DNA from 3 places in the Paenibacillus sp. CH40 genome. Region 1 is predicted to be linked to each of the others. Evidence: riboswitches for the same ligand, from Rfam matches in the RefSeq annotation. Region 1 holds a riboswitch; each other region holds the start of a gene.

Evidence for each region. Region 1 has a riboswitch for cobalamin ahead of metE (5-methyltetrahydropteroyltriglutamate--homocysteine S-methyltransferase). Riboswitches for the same ligand answer to the same signal wherever they lie in the genome.
Region 2: it holds a riboswitch for cobalamin, as region 1 does, so the genes downstream of both, NLX73_RS14170 (ABC transporter substrate-binding protein) here and metE (5-methyltetrahydropteroyltriglutamate--homocysteine S-methyltransferase) in region 1, are expected to answer to the same signal.
Region 3: it holds a riboswitch for cobalamin, as region 1 does, so the genes downstream of both, NLX73_RS12275 (ABC transporter substrate-binding protein) here and metE (5-methyltetrahydropteroyltriglutamate--homocysteine S-methyltransferase) in region 1, are expected to answer to the same signal.

The regions. Positions count from the first base shown of each region.
Region 1 is NZ_JANAVQ010000003.1:304,800-310,658, forward strand. It holds gene NLX73_RS11370 (anaerobic ribonucleoside triphosphate reductase) at 192-2,141, shown strand; gene nrdG (anaerobic ribonucleoside-triphosphate reductase activating protein) at 2,138-2,635, shown strand; cobalamin riboswitch at 2,818-3,013, shown strand; gene metE (5-methyltetrahydropteroyltriglutamate--homocysteine S-methyltransferase) at 3,174-5,492, shown strand; gene NLX73_RS11385 (DUF6985 domain-containing protein) at 5,581-5,859, opposite strand, start outside.
Region 2 is NZ_JANAVQ010000004.1:201,497-207,355, reverse strand. It holds gene cobD (threonine-phosphate decarboxylase CobD) at 1-952, shown strand, start outside; gene cbiB (adenosylcobinamide-phosphate synthase CbiB) at 942-1,913, shown strand; gene NLX73_RS14175 (histidine phosphatase family protein) at 1,958-2,719, shown strand; cobalamin riboswitch at 2,842-3,035, shown strand; gene NLX73_RS14170 (ABC transporter substrate-binding protein) at 3,244-4,251, shown strand; gene NLX73_RS14165 (FecCD family ABC transporter permease) at 4,248-5,294, shown strand; gene NLX73_RS14160 (ABC transporter ATP-binding protein) at 5,291-5,859, shown strand, end outside.
Region 3 is NZ_JANAVQ010000003.1:508,260-514,118, reverse strand. It holds gene NLX73_RS12285 (xanthine phosphoribosyltransferase) at 87-704, shown strand; gene NLX73_RS12280 (nucleobase:cation symporter-2 family protein) at 698-2,005, shown strand; cobalamin riboswitch at 2,760-2,963, shown strand; gene NLX73_RS12275 (ABC transporter substrate-binding protein) at 3,181-4,761, shown strand; gene nikB (nickel ABC transporter permease) at 4,777-5,706, shown strand; gene NLX73_RS12265 (ABC transporter permease) at 5,721-5,859, shown strand, end outside.

The DNA.
Region 1 (5,859 bases):
CGTGGATGTGTCCCTTACTCTGTATCTGGCTTTTTTATGCTGCCCGCTCCTACCAATGTGACAATAGTCACATACTCTCAATGTATACGTATATACAATATATAGATCGAAACAATTGGTTAACACAAGATATCATCAATATGTTGTTTTTGTGAAAAATATATATATTTTACTATATGGAGGGTTTTACGATGAAGGTGCTGGAGGAACATCAATTATACGACATCGGCGAGCGGGTCATTGGGGCACAAGATCTGGACATGCTGCGGGAGAATGCAAATTTGAATGGGGAATCGTTCAGCGGCAAAATGAGCAAGCTTGGGTCTGAGTATGCCAAATGGTATGCGCGCCTGCGGGTACTTCCGCCTGAACTGACGAACGCGATTGACCACGGGTATGTATATGTTCACGATTTGGACCAATATGCACTCGGAACTACAAATTGTATCTTTATCCCTTTTGGTCGTTTACTGCGAGACGGCTTCAATACAGGCAACGGCTCTGTGCGCACACCGCAAACGATTATGTCTGCTATGGCACTAGTCGCCATCATATTCCAGTCTCAGCAAAACAGCCAATTCGGAGGTGTCTCTGCCAATAAAATCGATTGGGACCTTGCCCCATACGTTGCCCGGTCCTTCCGCAAGCATCTGCGCAAGGGACTCCGGTTGTTCGAGGAAGAGATAGAATCCAGTCTGTCTGACGACGAACTACATATGGCCAATCCCCATTTGCAAGAAGTCTGCCCTCGTTCCTACGCATTCGCACGCGAAGAAACGGAGACGGAAACCCGGCAGGCTGCTGAATCGCTCATTCATAACCTGAACACCATGAGCAGTCGAGCGGGGGGACAGATTCCATTCACTTCACTGAATTACGGAATGTGCACGTCTGCTGAGGGACGACTTGTTACTCAATCGCTGCTGGAGGCCACTATTCGCGGCTTGGGCAGCGGGGAAACTCCTATTTTTCCACAACATATTTTCCAATGTAAAGAGGGAATCAACCAGGCAGAAGGCGACATCAATTATGATTTGTTCTTACGGGCGGTAGAATGCTCTAGCAGACGGATGTATCCCAATTTTGTGAATGTGGATGCCACCTTCAACTTGCCTTTTTACCGTGCTGATGATCCAGACACCATTATAGCGACAATGGGTTGCCGTACCCGCACCATTTCTGACCGTTTCGGTAGAAACCGGCAGAGTGGCAAGGGGAATCTCTCCTTCAATACCATTAATCTGGTGCGGCTTGGCATTGAGTATGGTATTTGCACAGGCAAACGCCTGACACCTGACCGTGATCGCTTTGATGCGAGACTAGAAGAAGTTATGCGCATTGCGGTAGATGGCCTAATTCATCGCTATCAAATCCAGACCAGCCAACCGGCCAAAGCCTCGGACTTTATGATGCGCGAAGGGGTATGGGAAGGTGGAGAACAACTGGCACCAGATGACAAGGTGGGAGGCGTACTAAAACACGGTACGCTTTCGATCGGGTTCATCGGGCTGGCTGAGTGCATGAAGGCACTATATGGGAAACACCACGGGGAGGATGATTTTGTATACCGAGAGGCACAGCGAATCATCACTTCCATGCGCGTGTATTGCGATCGAATGAGTGAATATCACAATTTAAATATTACATTGTTCGCTACGCCTGCCGAAGGTCTGTCGGGCAAGTTCACATTGCTGGATCAACGTGATTTCGGGATTATTCCTGAGGTAAATGATCGAGAATATTACACGAATTCTTTTCATATTCCCGTGTATTACACGCTCCCGGCTGCTCGTAAAATCAGCTTGGAAGCTCCGTTCCATAACCTATGCAACGCTGGTGCGATTTCATACATTGAGCTGGACGGTAATGCGCGGAATAACCCGGATGCGTTTCTTAAAATTGTTCAGTACGCGCTGCATCAGAACATCGGCTATTTCTCCATCAACCATCCGGTGGATCGTTGTACGGAATGTGGTTATGAAGGGATTATCGGGACAAGCTGCCCCCAATGCGGCACAGATGAGGAGCACACACACTTTCAGCGCTTACGTCGGGTAACCGGATATCTGACAGGAGATTATACCGTTCGCTTTAATGCCGCAAAACAGGCAGAAGTTCGAGACCGGGTGAAACATAAGTGAATTTGTGTGGCTACATTCCGGAATCTCTGAACGAAGGATACGGCCTGCGCACCGTTGTGTTCATTAGCGGTTGCCGTCATGCCTGTCCTGGATGCTTTAATCCAGAGTCATGGAGCTTCCGTGCAGGCGAGCCATTCACCCCCCAACGACAACAGGAGGTCATTCGTGACATCATGGAAAATCCGTTGTTGGACGGACTGACTCTCTGCGGGGGAGACCCGTTTTTCTCAGCAGCAGAATGCTCGCAATTTGTGCGTGACTTCCGCGAAGCCTGTCCCGACCGAACCGTGTGGGCTTACACTGGCTTTGTCTATGAAGATCTACTCACAGATCCGGAGCGACAGGAACTGGCGCTTTTGTGCGATGTGATTGTGGACGGTCGTTTTGTAGAACAGCAAAAGGACCTGACCCTTCCCTTCCGGGGCAGTCGCAACCAGCGTCTGGTAGATGTGAAAGCCAGTATTCAGGCAGGTTATGCCGTTTCATTGACATAAGGCGATGCTTACCCAGCAAGCAAGATGCTATATCTAATCTAAGACAAGCCCCCATCATGGGTAAGGCTTGTCTTTTTTCATATGGCTAACAGATTCCATTGGAGTTTCTATTGCGCATCCTGTAAGTTTCACTTATGATGGTGAACAAGTATACGAGTGCATAATTATTCGTCATACCTTAACCGCATAGCTTGGAGATAGGTGTCTGTTCTATTCAGATCAGGCTTAAAAGGGAAGCCGGTGCAAATCCGGCACGGTCCCGCCACTGTAAACGGGGAACTTTCAGCTGTTCATATATCCACTGGTCCACAGACCGGGAAGGAATGCTGAGCGTCATGATCCGTAAGTCAGGAGACCTGCCTATTTTAACAACATCGCAAGTACCTACGGAAGATAGGGAGGTGTTAAGAGCAGTCGCCGTATTTTTGATTTTTTAATCACGGAGGCATTCTTTCCCTTACTTATTTTTAACCTTGGGGGAAGAATGCCTTTTTTGGTACGTAAAAGTAAAACAGCTACCCGCTAGGAGGAAAAGTACATGTCCATTATTGAATGGCCTGAATTGTCCGGCTTAATTAGCAGTAATCTGGGATATCCGCGTATCGGCGAAAATCGGGAATGGAAGAAAGCACTGGAACGCTTCTGGAACGGCAGCATTAACGAAAGCGAACTGCAGACGGAGATGAAAAGATTACGGTTGGAGCATCTGAGCAAGCAGCGGGACAAGGGGATTGATCGCATTCCTGTCGGAGACTTCTCCTATTACGATCACATGCTGGATACATCTGTGATGTTCGGTCTGGTTCCCGAACGGTTCAACTATCGTCCCGCGGGTCCGGTTCCTCTATCCGTGTATTTCGGGATCGCTCGTGGACAGAAGGGAGCAACCGCCAGTGAAATGACCAAATGGATGAATACCAATTATCACTACATCGTTCCTGAATTGGCGAATGCAGTTCCGGTGTTCACTGAAAATAAACCTTTACAGGCTTATCGTGAAGCAAAACAAGAACTAGGTATTGATGGGAAACCGGTCCTCATCGGCCCCTATTCATTCGTTACCCTTTCCAAAGGCTATGATCGTAAGGAGCTTGCCTCTATTATAAGAACCTTCCTGCCTTTATACACCCGTGTCCTGTCTGAACTAGCAGCAGAAGGTGTTCAGTGGGTCCAAATCGATGAACCTGTCCTGACCACCTCATTCCCAGTAGAGGATCTGGACATTATCCAGGAAGTCTATGAAGCTTTGAACCAAGCTGCGCCCTCCTTAAATATAATGCTGCAAACCTACTTTGGCAGCCTAGATCATTATGAGCGTCTGTCCGTACTTCCAGTACAGGGGCTGGGTCTTGATTTTGTGTATGATGATGGCGAAAATCTTCAGCATATATTGCAGCATGGCTTTCCTAAAGGAAAAACGCTGGGCGCTGGTGTCATTGACGGACGCAATATATGGCGCAGCGACCTGAACGCTGTAGCTGCTCTGCTGGGTCAGTTAGCAGAACAGACCACTGCCGAGCAGCTTATCGTACAGCCATCATGCAGTCTGCTGCATGTGCCAGTCAGCCTGGAGGCAGAGCACAAGCTGGACAAGGAGCTGGTGCAAGCGCTGGCCTTTGCTGATGAAAAGCTAGAGGAAATCGCCATCCTGACGGCTGCACTTGGCAAACACGATCCATCCGCACTCACCAAGCTTGGACAAAGTACAGATGCGGTAGCCCGTTTCAACAGTTCAGCGGCACGCGTACAGACAGCTGCCGATCTGGCCGACCTGTTGGCCAAAGAGCCTCTGTCACGCAGCGTTCCTTTCGCCGAGCGTCGTGAGATTCAGCAAAATAAGCTAAAGTTGCCTCCACTGCCTACGACGACCATTGGTAGCTTCCCGCAAACCGCCGAGATCCGCAAGGCCCGCCTGCACTATCGCAAAGGAGAATGGTCTGCCGAGCAATACCGAACGTTCATCCAACAGCAAATCAAGGAATGGATTGATATCCAAGAGGACATTGGCATTGACGTGCTTGTACATGGAGAATTTGAGCGGACCGACATGGTTGAATTTTTTGGCGAAAAGCTGAACGGCTTTGCTTTTACGCAAAACGGATGGGTGCAGTCCTACGGCTCCCGCTGTGTCAAACCGCCGATTATATACGGAGACGTTTCCTTCGATCAGCCCATGACCGTGGAAGAAACGGCATTCGCCCAATCGTTAACTTCCAAGCCTGTTAAGGGAATGCTTACGGGTCCTGTGACCATTTTGAACTGGTCTTTCGAACGTAATGATATTCCACGCAGTCAAGTTGCTTTACAGTTGGCTCTGGCACTACGGGCAGAGGTAGAGGCACTGGAACAAGCGGGCATCGGCATGATTCAGGTCGATGAGCCTGCAATTCGTGAAGGGCTTCCGCTGAAAAAAGAACAGCAGCAAGCCTATCTGGATTGGGCGGTTCAAGCCTTCCTTGTGACCACGGCCACCGTTGAGCCAGCGACCCAAATCCATACGCATATGTGCTATTCCGAATTTCAGCATATGATTCAGTCCATCTCCGATATGGATGCCGACGTTATATCTATTGAAACCTCGCGAAGCCACGGAGAACTGATTGTCAGCTTTGAAGATCAGGTATACGACAAAGGCATCGGTCTGGGCGTGTACGATATCCACAGCCCGTGCATCCCCGATGTATCTGAAATGCTAAGCATGATCCAGCGTGCCCTGCGCGTACTGCCATCAGATTTGTTCTGGGTTAATCCGGATTGTGGTCTGAAAACCCGTACCAAAGAGGAATCTGTCGCCGCCTTGCGACAAATGGTACAAGCGGCTCAAGCAGCCCGGGCTGCATTGGCTGTATCCAACTAATTTTTTTATCGTATCCAATCGCGCCATCATTTTCGCCTTATCCTATTCCCCTTTCCGGCCCTTATTGCTAAAAGCTAGGAAGGGGGATTTATTCTAGATCATATAATGTATATACGCCTTGAATATGCTCCATTTTCATCTGCTTCATATGTACGCCTAAGCCATGTTCTCGATCCCAGGAGCAACTAAAATTCAAATACAGTTCATCCTTTGCCGATGAGTCGGAAATCAGTATAGACATAAGCTGTATTCGATCCAACAATTGTTCCGGCCGCTCCACATAAGGCGCATATTCATCTGGGTCCTCTCCCCATGTACTGTAAGCATTCCGGTACTTTTCCACTATGCCAGCATAATGATGGTGTAT
Region 2 (5,859 bases), on a different contig from region 1:
TGTGATTCGCTATCCAGACCCTGGGCATCGGAATTTTAAAAATATGCTCGCACGGCGACTGCATGTTCCACCGGAGTCGCTAAGTATCGGAAACGGAGCGGCTGAAAGCATGGCGCTCCTACTATTGGGACTAGCTCCTAAGCGTGTGGGTACAGTGGAGCCGTGTTTTTCGGAATATGCCGAGCTGGCTGGCAAATTCGGAGCCGAGGTCAACCGGGTGTATGGGAAGGCCTCGCTTCAATGGAAGGCGGACGTGGAGGACATCCTTCAGCTCATGGAGCAGGTAGATGTTTTGTTCCTCGGACAGCCGAACAATCCAAATGGCGTGCAATATAGTGAGCAGGAGCTGTGCGAGCTGGCAGAGGCGGCTGGCACAACGGGTACCGTGCTGGTGGTGGATGAAGCATTCATTGATTTTATTCCGCTGGAACGGCGAATCTCACTGCTGCCTGTGCTGGATCGCTATCCTCATGTGATTTTAATCCGATCAATGACCAAATTTTATGCCATTCCTGGCTTGCGATTGGGCTATGCGATTGCTCATCCGGACTATATCCGGCGAATGACGGCCAAACAGGTGACCTGGAGTGTGAATGGATTGGCGTTGCTGGCTGGGGAGGCGTGTTTAAGAAGTGGGCAAGCATATGAGCGCCAAACACAGGAGCTGATTGCTGCGGAGCGCAACCGCCTGTTGACCGCCTTGGCGGAATGGGGCTGCGGTGTCGTTCCCGGCGAAGCCAATTACGTGCTGGCAAGGGCGCCGGGTACGTGGAGCGCATCGGCTATTCAGCAGGCGCTTGGACAACGTGGAATTCTTATACGTAGCTGTGCTATGTATCCGGGACTGACGACGAGCCATTTTCGCATTGCGGTCAAGGATGCACAAGCCAACGACAGGCTGCTGTCTGTATTGGGTGAAGTGCTGGAGGAGGAGCAGCGGCGTGACAGTTAGCTTGATTATCCTGGCAGCCTACCTTTTGGACAGGCTGATCGGTGATCCGAGGTGGTTGCCGCATCCAGTCATCGGTATGGGACATGCCATTTCAGCATTGGAAAAAGCGATTCGTCGCCAGGTCCGCAGTGACCGAGGGCTAAAACGTGCGGGCATACTGCTTCCACTCATTGTGGCGGGAGGTTCCTTTGCGCTCGCCTGGGCGCTGTTGCACTTGCTTGCCTGGATTCATCCGTGGTTATCTGTCGGCGCAGAAATGGTGCTGATTGCGACCACGATTGCTTCCAAAGGACTAAAGGATGCAGGAATGGCAGTATACCGAGCGTTGCAGGCGGATGATCTGGCAGCGGCACGGCGGGAGCTGGGCATGATTGTCGGGCGGGATACGCAACAGCTTGATGAGCCTGAGATTGTACGCGGTACGGTTGAAACGGTCGCTGAAAATATCGTGGACGCGATTATTTCCCCGCTTTTTTATGCCCTGATCGGGGGAGCACCCTTGGCGCTGGCTTATCGTGCTGTGAATACGCTCGATTCCATGGTTGGCTATAAAAATGAAAAGTATCTGCATTTAGGCTGGGCTTCAGCGCGTCTAGATGATGTGGCTAACTACATTCCAGCACGCCTGACAGCGGCAATGCTTGTCGTAGCGGCGTGGATGTACAAGCGAGATGCTGCAAGAAGCTGGCGCACAGTCAAGCGAGACGCTCGTCTGCACCCAAGCCCGAACAGTGGCTTCCCGGAATCAGCTGTTGCTGGAGCACTGGGGATTCGTCTTGGAGGCTATAATGTGTATCATGGCGTGCGCTCCTTTCGTGCATACATGGGCGATTGGATACGACCGCTAGAGTCGAAAGATATACGGCATACAATCCAGCTGATGTTCGCCGTGTCCAGTATGTTTGTAGGATTGTGTTTGTTAGGAGCCGCAGGTTGTTTTGCCTTGGGATGGGTGCGGTGAGGGTGAGGCGTGACACACTGAATAATGATCGAGCAGGAAGTGACATGATCTTGAAACAAGATATAGCAGCAAAAAGGACAGTAGAATACGCACAAAGTCCGAACTCACAGGAGGATCGTAAGGTGCCGTATTATGCTAAAGAAGATCTGCATTGGGACATGGAACTCGTGTTAGTTCGTCACGGCACAACCTTATGGAATAAGGAACGTCGATATCTGGGACACTCCGACATAGGTTTGCTACCGGGAGCAGAACAGGAATTAAAGCCTTTGCAAGAAGAATTGCAGGGACAGTCCTTTGCTCGAATCTATTGCAGCGATTTAATGCGATGTCGCCAGACCTTGCAGATCATTGTGCCGGAATCAGAATTGACGTCTGGAGGTTCCCTATCTATTATGTCTCCTATGATGGAACCACGTCTGCGAGAGCTTCATTTTGGCGAGTGGGATGGAAAAACGTATGACATGCTCAAGGATGTGTCGTTGTATCGCGCTTGGATTGATGAGCCGCAACGGATAACCCCTCCTGGAGGAGAGTCTTGGACAGATTTTGTGAATCGTCTACGGAAATTTCTTGACTCTCTGTATGAATGGCGTGTTGCTATGGAAGTTCGACCCATGGATTTGACTGCTGGGCCGCTCTCTGTTTTGGTCGTTACGCATGGTGGCGTAATTCGTCAGTTAGCTTGTATGCTGATACCGGGCCATGATTTTTGGAGTCTGAATCCGAAGCCGGGAGAAGCATTTAGGATTCAATTGAGGCTGGCAGGACCGCACAATTACATAGCCGAAATGCTCCCTCATTAGGTTAGACACCAGCGGATAAAGAGGCTGTTTGGGTTGTAAGCCGCCTCATTTTAACCTATAATCATCAAGTAAAAGAACGGCTTGACTACCACTACATCAAATATCCAGCAGACGAGGTCGGCGCAGTGTGATGAAACTATGGTTTCCCTTGCCTGCGCTGTTAAAAGGGAAGTCGGTGTAAGTCCGGCGCGGTCCCGCCACTGTAAATGGAAACATGCCCGTTAGTCCTGCTTTATGTGCTACTAAGCATATGAAGGAATTTCAGGACATGCATCTTACCATAAGTCAGGATACCTGCCCGTCCGCCTGTCACCATAATCCTTCGAGGAAAGGATGACGTGTTCGCAGTGACTGTCCGTGCGGAAAGAAGCTGCCGCCTGCGCACGATCTGCGCTAACGTGACCCCTGTGTCCTGATATAAGGATGCGGGGGTTTTTTGATAGGAAAAGAAGGCTGGATTTAGAAGATATCTGATGATGCTCAAGTAACGCTCTTAACGATTTTTTTATGAAGGGGTGCAAATCATGGCAGGAAAAAAAATAAAGGTTTGGACAACAGGTCTATTGGTTCTGATTTTGGCAGTTGTGCTGAGTGCATGTGGCGCTAATGGAAAAAATGCTGAAAATAAAGAGAATCAGACTTCTGCACAGCAGCCAGGAAAGACCGTAACCGCACAAGAGCCTCCGGGCAAAACAGTTTACCCACTCACAGTTAAGGATGCAACAGGACAGGAATTTACATTCAAAAAAGCGCCGGATAAAATCGTTTCCGTCTCCCCGGCAGAAACCGAGGCGCTGTTCGCCATCGGGCTGGATAAGGAAATAGTTGGCGTCTCCGACTACTCTGATTACCCGGCAGCTGCTACGAAAAAGCCTAAAGTGGGCGGTATTATGAAACCGAACGAAGAGGCGATCATTGCTGCTAACCCGGAAGTCGTTTTTGCAGGGATATCACTTAGTGAACAGGCTACGACCAAGCTGCGCGACATGGGAATTATGATTTTTAAAACGGAACCGAAGACAGTTGAAGATGTCATAGCTAACATCGAATTGTATGGGAAAATCACCGATCATCAGAAAGAAGCGAGAGCGGTGACTGACAAGATGAGAGCAGATGTAGCGGAAGTGAAAGAAGGAGTTAAAAATATCGGTAAAGGGCAGAAGCTGCGGGTATACGTCGAGTTTTCACCAGGCTGGACAGTTGGTAAAGGCGAGTTTATGGACGAGCTGATTACGTTGGCGGGCGGCGAAAATGTAGGTGCCACGCAGAAGGGGTGGTACCAAATTAGTGAGGAAAATATTATTGCTGCCAACCCTGACGTGATTTTGTACAGCAAAAGTGTCAAGGACGACAAAACTGGTCAAACACTCGGCGAAATCATTAAAGCTCGCAGTGGATGGGATCAAATATCGGCTGTTCGCCACAACCGGGTGTTTGCCGTGGATGATAATTTGATCAGTCGTCCGGGTCCACGCGTAACGGAAGGTCTCAAGGAAGTGGCCAAGGGCGTGTATCCTGAAATTTTCAAATGAACCGTAAACTGATCGGCTTTGGAGGGACAGGTCTTGTCTTGCTGTTGCTGACGCTGCTGCTCTGTCTTGGCATCGGCTCGGCCAAGCTTCCGGTCAGCCAGATCACGGGCATTCTGGTTAACCACCTTCCGTGGTTAGGCGATACGTTTACACCGGATTGGAATACATCCTCAGAGCAGATTATTTTGAAGGTCAGATTGCCACGAGTGTTACTGGGAATGTTGGTAGGAGCAGCGCTGGCGCTGGCGGGAGCCGGATTTCAGGGTGTGCTGCGTAATCCTTTGGCTGATCCGTATACACTGGGGGTATCCTCGGGGGCTTCGGTAGGAGCGGCAGTACTGATCTATTGGGGCCTTCAATTTTCATTTGTTGGCATATGGACGCTGCCGCTAGTGGCATTTACGACCGGAATGCTGACGCTGTGGATGGTGCTGACGTTGGCACGGGAAGGTGGAAAAATTCCGACACAAAGTCTCATTTTGTCGGGTGTGGTGATGCAATCCTTTCTGGGAGCGGTTGTTTCTTTTCTGACAGCCATGTCGAAGGAGACGGTCAATGAAATATTGTACTGGACGATGGGAAGTCTTAGTCTGCGCGGTTGGTCATATACAGGAATCCTTTTACCTTATGTGGTCATAGGACTGGTATTTCTATGGAATCGGGCACGTGTGCTGAATATATTGGCTTTGGGTGAACGTCAGGCGGCTCACATGGGAGTTCATGTAGATGCGACAAAGCTATCTGTTTTGATCATTTCCACGCTGCTGACAGCTGCCGCTGTCTCGGTATGTGGAGTGATTGGCTTTGTGGGACTTGTTGTACCGCATATCATTCGTCTGGTGACAGGCCCTGATTACCGGATGATTGTTCCATTATCTGCGCTCGGTGGAGCCATTTTTATGGCTTGGGCAGATACGGCGGCTCGCACGTTGTTAGCCCCCACGGAAATTCCTCTGGGCGTGATGACGGCCTTTGTTGGGGCACCGTTCTTTGCATATCTCCTGTATCGGAACAAGAAGCTGCGCAGGGGGGAACTGCTGTGACAGAACAAAGTGAATCACAGAAAGTGCGTGATCGGGCATTAGAGGTAGCGGGTCTGACACGTGCCTATGGAGAGTTCCATGCGTTAAAGAATATAAGCTGGAGCGTCGACGAAGGAACTTGGTGGGGGATTATTGGTCCGAACGGCAGTGGAAAATCGACCTTGCTGCATCTGCTTTCGGGTGTAGATCAGCCAACTTCAGGAAACGTTCATATCTATGGCAAAAAGGTCGGTAGCTACAGCAGAAAAGAGCTTTCCCGACTCATAGCCGTACTCCAACAGGAAGGGCTTCCTCCAGTGGGATACACCGTCAGGGAAGTCGTAGAAATGGGACGTTTTCCTCATCAGGACTGGTTAGGCAGGGAAAAGGGTGTTGATGTGGAGGCGATCACGGATCGCGTGCTGGAGCGATTGGGTCTTACCACGTTGGCGGACAGAGCATTGGACCGCTTGAGTGGGGGACAGCGACAGCGTGTAGCTTTGGCAAAAGTAATGGTGCAGGAGCCACGGATATTGCTGCTGGACGAGCCTACGACCTATCTGGACTTGCGCTATCAGCTTGAATT
Region 3 (5,859 bases), 200 kb from region 1:
GAGAAACAACTCAAGGGAGCCTGTCCTTTTTTGGTTTTGGCAGGTTTTATACTATTTTAAAGTACAGAAGGAGCGATACTCGCATAATGAAAGCTTTGGAGGAACGTATTCGTCAAGAAGGACAAATTTTATCTGACACCGTATTAAAGGTAGATTCATTTTTGAATCATCAGGTAGATACAGCATTAGCTTTGGAGATTGGTAAGGAGTTTGCACGCCTTTTCGGCAGTGCTCCGATCACCAAGGTGCTTACAATTGAAGCTAGTGGTATTCAATTTGCTATGGCTACTGCTATTGCCTTGGGGGTCCCGTTCATTTATGCGAAGAAAAAGAAGGCAATCACGCTGAATGAGCAGGTATACTTCGCAGAGGTTCATTCGTTCACTCGGCAGGAAACCTATCAGGTGAGCATTTCCCAAAAATATCTCGATGCTAGCGACCATGTGCTGATCGTGGATGATTTTCTGGCTACTGGCGCAGCCTTGGTTGGACTTACGGATATTGTGAAGGAAGCAGGAGCGGAGCTGGCCGGGGTTGGCTGTGTAATTGAGAAGAGCTTCCAGGAAGGCCGTGGACTGTTGGAGCAAAGAGGCATTGCCGTCCGTTCTCTTGCGCGTATCGCTTCCATGGCACCAGGCGAGGTTCATTTTATAGAGGAAGCTGGAGCGGTGATTCCTTCCGTTAAGGAGAATGTGGGATGTTAAGTAAACAAAAGTTATTCGCGCTGGGCTTCCAGCATGTCATGGCGATGTACGCTGGAGCAATTGCTGTACCTCTAATTGTAGGGGGAGCATTGCACCTGACACCAGCCCAGATGGCTTATTTGGTGGCTGCCGATCTGTTCACTTGCGGGATTGCTACGTTATTACAGATTATGGGCACACGCTTTTTCGGTAGTAGACTGCCTGTCATTTTAGGCTGTACATTTACGGCAGTAGGGCCCATTATCGCGATTGCTTCGACCTCAAATTTAGCGACAGCGTACGGTGCTATCATTTTGTCCGGTATATTTGTGGTATTAGCGGCACCGTTGTATGGCAAGCTGCTACGCTTTTTCCCGACGGTCGTTACGGGTTCGGTCGTTACGATTATCGGTCTATCTCTTATTCCGGTGGCGATGAACAATGTAGCAGGGGGCCAGGGCAGCGCGGATTTTGGACAGCCACGTAATTTGCTGTTGGCGTTAGTTACACTACTGGTTATCCTGCTTGTGAATCGGTTGGCAAAAGGCTTTTTGCGCTCGATTTCCGTGCTTATTGGTCTGTTCGCGGGTACGGTGGTTGCTTATGGAATGGGAATGGTGCATTTTGCTCTCGTGGCGGAGGCCTCATGGGTGAGTGTCGCGCAGCCGTTTTATTTTGGTAAGCCAGAGTTTAGCATGATGGCAGTATGTACGATGATTATCGTCAATATTGTCAGTATGGTTGAGTCTACAGGCGTTTATCTAGCAGTAGGCAAAGCGATTGATCAGAAGGTGGAACAGAAGCAGATCGTCAATGGTCTGCGTTCCGAAGGACTCGCGATTATGCTTGGGGGTATTTTTAACGCGTTTCCTTATACAGCTTTCTCGCAAAATGTTGGCCTGATCTCACTCACACGCGTCAAATCGCGGAACGTTATTTTTGCTGCGGGCGGGATCATGGTTGTTCTCGGTTTGCTGCCTAAGCTGGCTGCCTTAACGACAGTGATTCCTAACGCTGTGCTGGGCGGGGCGATGATCGTCATGTTCGGCTCGGTTGCTGCATCAGGCATGTCTATTTTGTCAGAAGTGGATCTGCGGAAGGAAAGCAATCTGCTGATCGCAGCATGCAGTATTGCCGTGGGCCTAGGCTCTGCCGTTCTGCCACAAATGTTCGACCAGCTGCCGAGCTTTGCCAAAATGCTGCTGCAAAATGGTATCGTTTCGGGTTCGATTACAGCGATTGTCTTGAACATTGTTTTGACGAGAAAACAAGGGGAATCGGTCAAAAGCGTGACGGTTTCGGAGGTTCCACAGAAGGTTTGATGATTAGGAATAAATAAAGATAGCCGGAGAGAGGACGTATGCCTCTTTTCCGGCTTTTTGGCATGGAGTTATCCAGATAGTAGATCCCCTTGCCGTCTGGGGACATATAGATAAAGCTGCGGGATGAAATGGGTAGCTCTAATTTGGTGCGTTTTCCAGTTTATGCGCTAGAAGAATTTGCTAGAGTGGTAGGAAGAGGCATGATATAATCTAAATTATGGATTTTGAATAGTGGTGGATGTTTTCGGACCACGGTGCAGCTTCCCGAAAGGGGGTGAAGCCGATGGTCACACTTGTATCGTGCTACGATGTGTTGCGTTGGATGGTTACGTTACTAAGCCTGGTGTTTAGTATTCGTAAACTTTATCGCTGGCTACGTCGGAAATTTCGGAACAAGCGAAAACCCACCGCGTAATTAGGTTGGCCCCTAACGGTGGGTTTCGTTTGCATTAACATTTAGTTGTGCAGCGCGCCGTGGTGGTGATCCACAGCCTTTCAAGTCCTAAGAGTCTTTGCCGTTGGCGCGGCGAAGACTCTTTTTAGTATACGGACACGAAGGTTATCTCTATACCTAATTTTAGCACGTTCATTTCGTGCACGCAATGAATAGCCATTACCTTCATTCTCGCCATATCATTCAAATTTGAATTATTATACAGCATTTATTGACAAGCCTGTGACAACAAAATAAGATCGTAATGGAAAGAAATAAAGGAAGAAAACAGGTGTGAGCCGGACGACTCTATGTACGGGGTTTTGTTGAGACCATGTGGATAGTTATTGAGCGTGCTCACTTAAAAGGGAAGTTCGGTTGATTCCGACACGGGCCCGCCACTGTATACAGGCATCAGCAGGATACTGCTGGAGCTTTCAGAACAGCCACTGGAACTGTGAAGAACCGGGAAGGCCTGAAAGATACGCCTGGAGTCAGGAGACCTGCCTGTTTTGACATCACTGTCAGACCCACGGGATGCTGGGGAGGTGGTTAGGCGTGCTGCATACGGAATGTCTGAAACCGATCTGACCCCTTCTATGTTTTTGGAGTTGGCTTCGAGGTGTGTTTTGACATTTTATAATGAAAGCATTTCTGACTGCTGATCAAGTGGTCCGGAATGCTTTTTTCGCGTTTTGCGTTAGGTTTATATGATTTTACAAGATAGAGGGGGATTCATCGAATGATTAGCAATCGTAGCAGGCGCTCATGGTTGATATGTACAGGGGTGATGCTGTTACTGGCAGTTATGGCTCTTTCGGGATGTACTAGCAATAAGACGTCGAATAGCTCCGGCAAAGATGAGAACGCGTCAGCACAACAAACGGCGACAGGTAAAAAGCTGGTAATGGCGTATACATGGAAACCGTCAGGTGTTGACCCGCACGGAGATAATAGCTGGGATGTGATGCGATCTGGTGCAGGTGAGACACTGGTACGTTTGAATGAAAAGCTGGAGCCTGTGGCTTGGCTGGCAAAGGAGTGGAAGCAGGATAGTCCTACAGTTTGGACGTTCAGCTTGCAGGATAAAGTCACTTTTCATAATGGAAAGAGTATGGATGCAGCAAGTGTAAAAGCATCTTTGCTACGCTCTATCGAGAAAAGCCATCTGGCGAAGGATTTACTGAATGTGAAGTCCATTGATGTAAGCGGCCCGCTGGCTTTGAAAATCACGACAAACCAGCCGAATGCGGCGTTGGTGTCCAATCTAGCTGATCCATCGACGATTGTACTGGATGTGGCATCGATGAAAGATGAGCAGAGTTACCCAGCGATGACAGGCGCCTTTAAAATTAAAGCGTTCAACAAGGACCAATCCTTGGTCGTAGAGCGTTATGACGGATACCGGGGCGAAAAGGCACGATTGGCTGAGGCGACAATGAAGTTCATTACGGACGGGAATTCGCGCCTGATGGCGCTGCAATCCGGCGAGGTGGACGTAGCGACGGATATTCCGGTTGATAACGCAGAGGTACTGAAAAAGAACGACAAGCTACAAGTGCTGTCGGCTCCCTCCTTGCGCACCCATATGCTCGTGTACAATATGGAATCCCCAGTATTCAAGGATGCGGCGAACCGTAAGGTGGTGGACAGCCTGATTCCACGCACATCGATTGTGAGCGCCGTCATGAGGGGCTTCGGTACGGAAGCAAGCAGTCCGTTCCCGAGCATTCTTCCCTTCGGTAAAGTTGAGCGTAAAGCGCTGGACGGAACGGCGGATCAGCTGTTAACGAAGGATGGCTGGCAGAAGGACGCCCAAGGGACATGGACTAAGCAAGGCAAGCCGTTCGAGGTTACGCTGCTGACTTTTCCTCAGCGTCCGGAGCTCTCTGTTATGGCTGAGGTCATCCAAAGCCAATTGCTGAAAGAGGGAATCCAGGTCAAGATTCGCAAGGTGGAAAATATCGACGAGGCGTTGACCAAAAACGATTGGGATTTTGCTATGTACAGTATGCTTACTGCTCATACAGGAGAGCCACAATATTTTATGGACATGTTTTATTCTTCGAAAAGCGAAGCCAATGTAAGCCGTTATAGTTCCAAACCGCTGGAGAGTATTCTTAACAGCTTGAAGCTGGCGAAGGATACAGCGCAGCGTAATGCTGTGACACTACAAGCGCTGAATATCATCAATACGGATTTGCCACAGTCGTTCATTGTGCATCCTGACATTGTGTTTGGTGTGAAAAAAGGGGTAGAGGGTTTTACACCCCATCCGATCGAGTATTACTACATTACAGCGCAATCCGATATTGCGGAATAACGAGCGGCGTATCCTATGATTCGTTTTATACTGGAACGTGTGGCGCAGCTGCTCATCATTGTATTCGTTGTATCCACGCTGACTTTTGTACTGATGCGGCTGGCTCCTGGTGACCCTGCTACCATTTTGCTCACCGCGCATAATGTCCCTGCCTCTGAGGAGGCGTTGACGACGCTACGGCAGGAACTGGGCTTAAACGAACCGTTTCATATTCAATATGTGAACTGGCTGCGGGATGTGTTCACAGGGCATTGGGGCACCTCGTATGTATCCAAGGAATCCGTGCTAGCCGAACTGTGGAACAGACTGCCTGCTACGGTGGAGCTAGCTGCTGCGGGCTTTGCCGTCATGACGGTGCTTACGCTGGGGTTGGGGCTGGCTGCCTCGCTAAAAATCAGCGGCCCACTGGATCGTCTGGGCAGGCTGTTCGCCCTGCTGGGATCGTCGATCCCCTCTTTTTGGCTTGGGTTTCTGTTGATCTATCTATTCTCCGTTCGCTTGGGCTGGCTCCCATCCATGGGAAGGGAGGATTGGATACATTTAGTGCTCCCAGCGCTGACTCTTGGTGCAGGTTTGGGAGCTGTGCAAGCCCGTGTACTGCGCGCTCAAATGCTAGAGCTGGGTGACCGGAATTTTGTGAAAGCAGCGAAGGCTCGAGGCTTTTCCCGTATGCATATCCTGTTTTTTGAGATATTTAAGCATGCGGTTCTGCCTATAATTACACTGCTAGGTACCAATCTATCATTTATGCTGGCAGGTAATGTCATCGTAGAGACCATTTTTTCATGGCCGGGGTTGGGCAAGTATTTTATAGATGCAATTACACAGCGAGATTATCCGGTGATTCAGGGATATGTTATTTTCGCCGTATTTTTAATTGTAGGAGTTCAGTGTTTGGTGGATGTGGTCCAGACGGCGATAGATCCGAGGCTGCGTTTGCGTTAAGGGGGAAGCTGAAAATGAAAAAGATACGGCTTTCCTTTCAAGGGAGCTTGCTGGCAGGAGGCGTACTGTTTGGTCTGATCGTGCTGCTTGGGCTATTGGCTCCATGGGTCGCTCCTCATGATCCTCTTCAAGTGGATCTTTTGAACCGTTTGG